4 regions of the Pantoea phyllosphaerae genome follow, and region 2 is predicted to be linked to each of the others. Evidence: predicted binding sites of a transcription regulator. Region 2 holds the regulator's gene; each other region holds the start of a gene.
What was found. Region 2 encodes CRP, which controls carbon source genes, mostly activating them, when cyclic AMP is high. Its sites were predicted from a motif close to ATGTGANNNNNNTCACAT; they were not measured.

Region 1 (2,205 bases), on a different contig from region 2:
GCAGGAAGAGTCGCAGAAGTTTATCGAACAGCTGCAGGCGAATCCGGCGAAAATCGCCAGCCGTAAAGCTTCGCAGAACGCTATCGAAGCGTTCGGCAAGCTGCTGCCGGAATATCTGGGCGGCTCTGCCGACCTGGCGCCGAGCAACCTGACGATGTGGTCCGGCTCTAAGCCGATCAACGTCGACCTGGCGGGCAACTATATCCACTACGGCGTGCGCGAGTTTGGTATGACCGCTATCGCCAACGGCATTGCGCTGCACGGCGGCTTCCTGCCTTACACCGCCACCTTCCTGATGTTCGTGGAGTATGCGCGCAACGCGGCACGTATGGCGGCGCTGATGAAGATCCGTCAGATCATGGTCTACACCCACGACTCCATCGGTCTGGGCGAAGATGGCCCGACGCACCAGCCGGTCGAGCAGCTGGCCAGCCTGCGCACCACGCCAAACATGAGCACCTGGCGTCCGTGCGACCAGGTCGAGTCTGCGGTGGCGTGGAAATACGCTATCGAGCGCAAAGATGGCCCGAGCGCGCTGATCTTCTCTCGCCAGAACCTGGCGCAGCAGGAGCGTACGCCTGAGCAGCTGGCGAACATCGCGCGCGGCGGCTACATCCTGAAAGAGTGCGACGGTCAGCCGGAGCTGATCCTGATCGCCACCGGTTCTGAAGTCGAGCTGGCGGTCGCGGCCTGGGACAAGCTGAGCAGCGAAGGCGTCAAGGCGCGCGTGGTTTCCATGCCCTCTACCGACGCCTTCGACAAGCAGGATGCTGCCTACCGCGAAGCGGTGCTGCCGAAAGCGATCGGCGCGCGCGTCGCTATCGAAGCGGGCATCGCCGACTACTGGCAGCGCTACACCGGCCTGCACGGCGCGGTGGTCGGCATGACCACCTTCGGCGAGTCCGCCCCGGCCGAGAAGCTGTTCGAGGTGTTTGGTTTCACCGTTGACAACGTTGTCGCACAGGCGAAAGCGGTGCTGGCGTCATAAACCCTTAGCCTGAAGAGAAAGGGACGCCGTCGGGCGTCCCTTTTTTATAGCCCGCTGAATTATTCCTCAAGTAATAGTCCGCACCCTGGCAAAAATGTGACGCAGATCCAATAATCAGCGGCGCGTTTGATCGCAGTCATTCCCGTTATTCCTTCCATGCTTTATTGTAGCTGAACCGTTTCAGTTGGCCGTTTTTTGGCAGCGATTTCGGCGCGGTGCGCGCGAAAATCTCCTGTACAAACCCGCGTGAAACGCTCAGGCTATCGGCACGTTTATGAGCAGGAAGTGGCAGAAAAGATGACCATTCGGGTGGCGATAAATGGCTTTGGCCGCATTGGGCGCAACGTACTGCGCGCCCTTTATGAGACCGGGCGTCGTGCCGAAATTACCGTGGTGGCGATTAACGAACTGGCGGAGGCGGCTGGCATGGCGCACCTGTTGAAGTACGACACCAGCCACGGCCGCTTCGCCTTCGACGTGCGTCAGGAGCGCGATCTGCTGTGGGTCGGCGACGATACCATCCGCATTCTGCATCACGCCGCTATCGACGCGCTGCCGTGGCGCGAGCTTAACGTCGACGTGGTGCTGGAGTGCACCGGCGTTTACGGCAGCCGGGCGGACGGCGAAGCGCATCTGCAGGCGGGCGCGAAGAAGGTGCTCTTCTCCCACCCGGGCGGCAGCGATCTCGACGCCACCGTGGTGTTCGGCGTGAACGAAGGGGCGCTTAAGCAAACTGACCGCATTGTCTCTAACGCCTCCTGCACCACTAACTGCATTATTCCAGTGATCAAGCTGCTGGACGACGCTTTCGGCATTGAGTCGGGCACCGTGACCACCATCCACTCGGCGATGCACGACCAGCAGGTGATTGACGCCTATCACAGCGATCTGCGCCGCACGCGTGCCGCCAGTCAGTCCATCATTCCGGTCGACACCAGGCTGGCCGCCGGGATCACCCGTATTTTTCCGAAATTCGCCGATCGCTTCGAAGCGATTGCGGTGCGCGTGCCTACTATCAACGTCACGGCCATCGATCTTAGCGTCTCTGTACGCGAGGCGGTAAGGGCCTGCGAGGTCAACGCGCTGCTGCAAAACGCGTCAGAAGGGGCATTTCGTGGTATAGTTGACTATACGGAATTACCGTTAGTCTCAGTAGATTTTAACCACGATCCGCACAGTGCCATTGTGGATGGCACGCAAACGCGGGTCAGCGGTCA
Region 2 (2,205 bases):
TGAGCACCTTGCCAAAAAGTTTACGTTTTACAGCGCGACCACTTCGTAGCTGTGGGTCATCTCTACGCCCTTGCCCAGCATTAACGCCACCGAACAGTACTTCTCCGCCGAGAGATCCACCGCGCGCGCCACCGCTTTATCGCTCAGCGCCTTGCCGGTCACCACGAAATGCAGATTGATATGGGTAAACAGGCGCGGCGCCTCTTCACGACGCTCCGAGGTGAGTTTCACCTCGCAGTCCACCACATCGTTACGGCCTTTTTGCAAAATAGAGACCACGTCGATGGCGCTGCAGCCGCCCGCGGCCATCAGCACCATCTCCATCGGACTGGGCGCTTTATCGCCCGAGTTGCCGTCCATCAGGATCTGATGCCCTGACGACGACTCACCGAGAAAGGTTAATCCTTCGACCCACTTCACTCTTGCCTGCATGTTTCCACCTCAAGAATAGCCCGTTTGCCGCCAGAGTACGCGTTCGCCTGACAAACAGCAATCCAGAGTAATCCCCCCTCTGCTGAAGCGAGACAACAGAAGACAGTCGGCAAAAGCTGTGCTACAAACAGTGCTGAAAATAGTTCGTTCTGTTAAGGACGAAGACGGGACACATCAAGCGCCTGGCGCAAAATAAGGCCCGAATAATCTCCTTCAGGAGAAACGCTTGAAGCTTTCATCGCCTGGCAGGGATTAATCCCCCCGCGTTTTGGGCACGATTACAATAGAGGATAATAGCGAATGGTTCTCGGCAAACCGCAAACAGACCCTACACTCGAATGGTTCCTGTCCCATTGCCATATTCACAAATATCCATCCAAAAGTACGCTGATTCATCAGGGTGAGAAGGCTGAAACCCTCTACTACATCGTGAAAGGTTCCGTTGCGGTGCTGATCAAAGATGAAGAGGGCAAAGAGATGATCCTCTCTTACCTGAATCAGGGTGATTTTATCGGTGAGCTTGGCCTGTTTGAAGAAGGTCAGGAGCGCAGCGCCTGGGTACGTGCGAAAACCGCGTGCGAAGTAGCGGAAATTTCCTACAAGAAATTCCGCCAGCTTATCCAGGTGAATCCGGATATTTTAATGCGTCTCTCTTCGCAGATGGCGCGCCGTCTGCAGGTTACATCGGAAAAAGTGGGCAATTTAGCTTTCCTCGACGTGACCGGACGTATTGCACAAACCCTGCTTAACCTGGCGAAGCAGCCAGACGCCATGACGCATCCCGACGGCATGCAAATCAAAATTACTCGTCAGGAAATTGGCCAAATCGTTGGTTGCTCGCGCGAAACCGTGGGCCGCATTTTGAAAATGTTGGAAGACCAGAATCTGATTTCCGCACACGGCAAAACCATTGTCGTTTACGGCACCCGCTGATTTCCTCTCATACACGGCGTGATGTCACCGTTACGCCGCTACTGCTTTTAGTGAAGTGATGTGGCGCCGAATCATCTATCACCCCGAAGTTAACTATGCCCTGCGGCAGACGCTGGTGCTCTGCATTCCGGTGGCGCTCGGCTGGTTATTCGGCGATCTGCAAAAAGGGCTGCTCTTCTCTCTGGTTCCCGCCTGCTGCAACGTGGCGGGCCTGGATACGCCCCATAAACGCTTCTTCAAACGTCTGATCGTCGGCGGCTCGCTGTTCGCGCTCGGCAGCTTTCTCATCCAGCTATTAACCCTGAAAGGGGTACCGCTGCCTGCGGTGCTCTTTGCCCTGCCGCTGCTGCTGGGCGTCACCGGCGAAATCAGCCCGCTGCACGGCCGTCTGCTCTCCGGCACGCTGGTGGCGGCCATCTTTACCCTGAGCCTGATCGGCCGCATGCCAATCTATGTGCCACCGCTGCTCTATATCGGCGGCACGCTCTGGTACGGACTCTTTAACTGGTTCTGGTTCTGGCTCTGGAAAGAGCAGCCGATGCGCGAAACCCTGAGCCTGATCTACCGCGAGCTGGCGGACTACTGCGACGCGAAATATACCCTGCTGACCCAGCTTACCGACCCGGAAAAGGCGCTGCCGCCGCTGCTGGCGCGCCAGCAGAAAGCGGTCGATCTGATCAATACCTGTTATCAGCAGATGCATATGCTCTCCGCCAGCCGCGACAACAGCCATAAACGTCTGACGCGCGCGTTCCAGGTGGCGCTCGACCTGCAGGAGCATATCTCCGTCAGCCTGCATCAGCCGGAAGAGGTGCAGAAGCTGGTAGAGCGCAGCCATGC
Region 3 (2,205 bases), on a different contig from region 2:
TGTTTCTCTCATCCCGGGCATCTGATTTTATCAATGGTCATCTTATCTTTGTGGATGGTGGCATGCTGGCTGCTGTGTAACGAAAACCCGCTTTTCAGTCAGGGTTACGTGGCCTGACTGAATGCTGCAATGATCTCTTATCAAAGAAGCCGGCCCACGCTCTGCCGGCTCGTCCCTGTTCGATAATTATCATTCAGAACAGAAGCTGAATTTTTGCATAGCGCGATTTATCGGCTGCCATCTCAAAAGCCTGCGCGGCTTCATTAATGCCGACTTCTGCTGACAAAAGAGGAAGCGGATCTATTTTGCGACTTTCCAGCCAGTTAACTGCAATGTTGAACTCATCCACAAAGCGGAATGACCCTTTTAGCTGGATCTCTTTCACCAGCAGGCTTCCCAGGGGATAATCGACGCTGGCCGCTCCCATTCCTAGCTGAACTATCGTTCCGGCAGGGCGCACAAAGCTAACTGCTGACGAGATCGCCGCAGCCGCGCCTGATGCCTCGAAGCAGACATCAAAGTAGCCCCCTCCCTCGCGCCAGAGATGCGCCTGCTGCTCATCGCGCGGATCGATCGCCGCTGTGGCTCCCATAGCGAGCGCAAGATCCCGACAGCGTTCGCTGATATCGGTGGCGATAACCTCAGACGCGCCGGAAGCCAGCGCGGCCGCAATGACAAGACAGCCGATAGGCCCCGCGCCCGTCACCAGCACGCGTTTGCCGACCATTTCGCCCGCCTGACGTACCGCATGTATACAGACGGCCAGGGGTTCGGCGAATACCAACCGTTTGGGATCACCATCGGGATGACAAGGCACGCACTGCTGCGGATCGAGTGCTACGTACTGTGCAAATCCGCCATTTACATGCGGGAAGAATTGTGCGCTGCCCATAAAACGCATTGAGCGGCACAGATTCTGATGCCCCTCTTCGCAAAATTTACATCTTCTGCAGGGACGGGAAGGATTTACCGCGACGCGCTGGCCCGCTAACAGACCACTCGTGGCGGGTGCGTACTCGACTGTCCCGATCAGCTCGTGCCCAAGAACCATAGACGCCTTGAGAACAGACATGCCTGCGCGTCCGTGAAGGTAATAGTGAATGTCCGAACCGCAGATACCGCCGCGTTCGACTTTGATCAATACCTCTTCATCACGCCACTCCACCATGTGATTTTCACAGCGGACATCATGTGCTTTATGAACAGTGACCGCCTTAACTTCTTTTTGCTGCATATTACTTCCTCAGATTCAGATTCAGATTAATCCCAATAAAAATGAAATGCTCTTTTCAGGTGCACAAGTAAGGTGCATTGAAAATCTAACGACATTTTTTAAGCCTCAGGAATTAAGGGCTTTTGAATAACAATTAATTTTTTTCTCCACCCTGTTGCACTTTTATTGTGATGAAGATCTATTTAATTTACTTTGGCGCACTAATTTTGTGCTTTGCGTCAAAATTTAACATAAGAAAACGATATATTTAGAGGTCACGTTAAAGCGCTAAAGCCGCGCCACATTAATATCATTAAAAAATCCATATAATCATAGGCTTGAAAGGATTACACCTAAAAAGTAATTGGTATTTTTCTGAGCCCGGTAATTTTACTGGCAATTTATCCTGTAAAAAAAGTGTTGCAAATGTAATTTTTAAAATGATAAAAGATTCTCAGTTGATAATCAATTTTCATTTAAAGGATGCCCGATATGTCATTAGAAACTGCTGACGTGCGTATTTCATCACCCTGGGAGCGCCCGGAGAAAAAATGGCTTTCAGCCTTCGCTGAGTTCCCCGTTGCAAACATTGGCGACGCCATGGAAAGGTTAAATATGTGTGATGCAGGCATCACTCCAGTCACCAGCAATACGGCCTTTGTGGGTTTTGCTTTTCCCGTTCTGGTCACAGCGGGGGATAACGCGGCCGTCATCAAATCCCTTAATTACATTCAGCCCGGCGACGTCATGATGATTAATGGGCTTGGTCATATCGACCGTGCGCTGGTCGGCGAGCAGCTTACACAGCGATTTCAGCATGCAGGCGCGGTAGCACAGGTCATTGACGGAGCCATCCGCGATCGCAAAGTGATTGAATCTAGCGGCCTGCCGACCTTTTGTCGTGGCATAACGCCAGCTGGGCCTTTTAAAAACGGGCCTGGCGTCATTGGTGAGCCCGTCGCGATTGGCGGAGTGGTATGCAGAGCCGGAGA
Region 4 (2,205 bases), on a different contig from region 2:
CAGATATGTTTAAGTTGAAAGATGAACTCAGAAGAAGTGTGCAGTACTTCATTAAGAAGATGCCCTGGGCATACCAGGACCGCATTTACTACTTCCACAAGTTCAAAAAATTGCCCAACTTGCGTCAACCTAAGGTCTTCAACGAAAAGGTGCTGTATCGCAAGTTCGTCTATGGCGACTACCAGATTTACGGCCGCCTTTCAGATAAGTATTCGGTGCGTGACTATATCGCCGAGAAGATTGGCAACGAGTATCTGATTCCGCTGGTGCATGAGTCGACCGATCCCGCGTCGTTAAACAGCCTGCAATGCTGGAAGGGCACGGTAATCAAGCCGAACCACGCTTCCAACATGGTAGAGATCCTGCTGGAAGAGCCGGATGCGCTGCGCAAGCAGCAGATTATCAACAGCTGTTATAAGTGGCTGAAGACCGATTTTGCCAACGAGGCGCGCGAGATCCACTATCGCTATATCAAGCCGCGTATTCTGGTCGAGAAGTATATCGGCGACGGCAAAACGGCGCCGATTGATTACAAGTTCCATATGTTCAACAAGCGCGACGGCCGCTTTGAATATGTGCTGCAGGTGATCTACAACCGCTGCCAGCCGCAGCTCTCGATGAATTTTTACGTCAACAATCTGACCGAAGCGTTCCACAAGATTCGCGATACCGGCCTGGATGTAACGAAAATCGCTGACTCGCTGCAGCACGCGCTCGATCTGAGCAAAAAGCTGGCGAGCGATTTCGACTATGTGCGTGTGGACTGGTATATCCACGAAGATCATATCTACTTCGGCGAGCTGACCTTTACGCCGGGCGCAGGTCTGGTGACGGGACTGGATCGTGGGCTTAATCAGATGATGGGAGATATGTGGATTCAGGATCGCCGCGGCACGCAGATACCGGGCGTTTCGGTGCAGGACGTGAACATCCCTGCGCTGTTGAAGAAAGTTTGAGTCACACAGCAAAATAAAAAACCCCGCGCTGCGGGGTTTTTTATTACAGACGGCTAACGAAGCCAAAACGAAGCTGGCATGGGCCGAAGAGCAAAGCGTCCCGCGCCATGGAAGGCGCGGGCCGAGCGAGCATGGATGCGTTAAGCGACTTTGCGATCGGGCCATGCCAGCTTCGTCAGCTCTGTGTAATCACAGCAAAATAAAAAACCCCGCGCTGCGGGGTTTTTTATTGGCTAACGATTAAGGCATTGGCCAGTCGGGCGGGGTCTGGCTCATCACCTGAATAAAGGTATCCTTAGTCACCAGCATAAAGTGATGCACGTTTTCCATGCTCAGCGAGATGCCCAGCAGCCCCATCACGAACCAGCAGGTCATCCCGAGACCGACGCCGCCGCACATAAACGCCATCACGTGATGGCTGCTCTGGCGGAATTTAATTTTAAGGGTGCTGGCAAAAAACATCATGATTGCGCTGAGCAGTTCCCAGCGCATGACAATCAAGCTGGTGGTTAGGGTCGCCATCGACTTAAGCCTCTGAATCTAAGTGATTATCCCTGACGGTTACCGGACATCACTGGCGACGAAAAGCGTGGTCAGGGAAAGGCTTTTCGCCGTCATAAAGGGTGTAATGTGTGAGCTGGGTCACATTATATCACCAGATTTGATTTTTTGAACAAACTTTGTACCTGGTATGGTAGAAAGTTTTTATCGCAATGTTGGCGGTGACATGAGGCTATCAGGCGAGGAAAACGGCAAGGTGCGCCCGCTAAGGGCGCCTGGGGCTTAGCGAACCGGGCAGCATTCCCCGGTGGTGCGCTGGGTATAGCTTGCCGCAGGTTCGCTGCAGTCGAAGCTCAGCATGCGTGGACGCTGAATCGCCTGGCGACGCATAAAGTGGCGATAGGCGGTTGGCGTCTGCGAAAACTGACGGCGGAAAACGCGGGAAAAGGTCTGCTGTGAGTCATAGCCATACTGCATCGCGATATCAAATACCGGACGCTGCGTCTGGCGCAGCGCTTCCGCCGCCAGCGTCAGGCGACGTTCACGAATATAGCCACCCAGCGTCTGTTTCGTCACGGTACGGAACATACGCTGCAGGTGCCATTTTGAGTAGCCAGACCTGGCCGCCACTTCATCGATCGACAGCGTCTTATCCAGGTTTTGGTCGATCCAGCGCGTCAGGGAGTGAATGATCTCTTCTTGCATCATAATCTCGTCCTTTAGTTCTGAGGGATTCGTTATTTGACGG

Region 1: epd (erythrose-4-phosphate dehydrogenase) is a predicted target of CRP. The motif match lies at 1,083-1,100, and genes of this name have one in related genera.
Region 3: idnD (L-idonate 5-dehydrogenase) is a predicted target of CRP. The motif match lies at 1,400-1,417, and genes of this name have one in related genera.
Region 4: ACR6A7_RS07270 (YjcB family protein) is a predicted target of CRP. The motif match lies at 1,587-1,604, and genes of this name have one in related genera.

Annotation. Positions count from the first base shown of each region.
Region 1 covers NZ_JBPFDE010000011.1:55,451-57,655, forward strand. Annotated here, with positions in the region: gene tkt (transketolase) at 1-988, shown strand, start outside; gene epd (erythrose-4-phosphate dehydrogenase) at 1,286-2,205, shown strand, end outside.
Region 2 covers NZ_JBPFDE010000006.1:221,840-224,044, reverse strand. Annotated here, with positions in the region: gene ACR6A7_RS10800 (OsmC family protein) at 28-432, opposite strand; gene crp (cAMP-activated global transcriptional regulator CRP) at 733-1,365, shown strand; gene ACR6A7_RS10790 (YccS/YhfK family putative transporter) at 1,424-2,205, shown strand, end outside.
Region 3 covers NZ_JBPFDE010000002.1:306,529-308,733, forward strand. Annotated here, with positions in the region: gene idnO (gluconate 5-dehydrogenase) at 1-80, shown strand, start outside; gene idnD (L-idonate 5-dehydrogenase) at 194-1,234, opposite strand; gene ACR6A7_RS04675 (RraA family protein) at 1,706-2,205, shown strand, end outside.
Region 4 covers NZ_JBPFDE010000004.1:50,474-52,678, forward strand. Annotated here, with positions in the region: gene ACR6A7_RS07265 (ATP-grasp fold amidoligase family protein) at 6-956, shown strand; gene ACR6A7_RS07270 (YjcB family protein) at 1,197-1,478, opposite strand; gene soxS (superoxide response transcriptional regulator SoxS) at 1,740-2,165, opposite strand.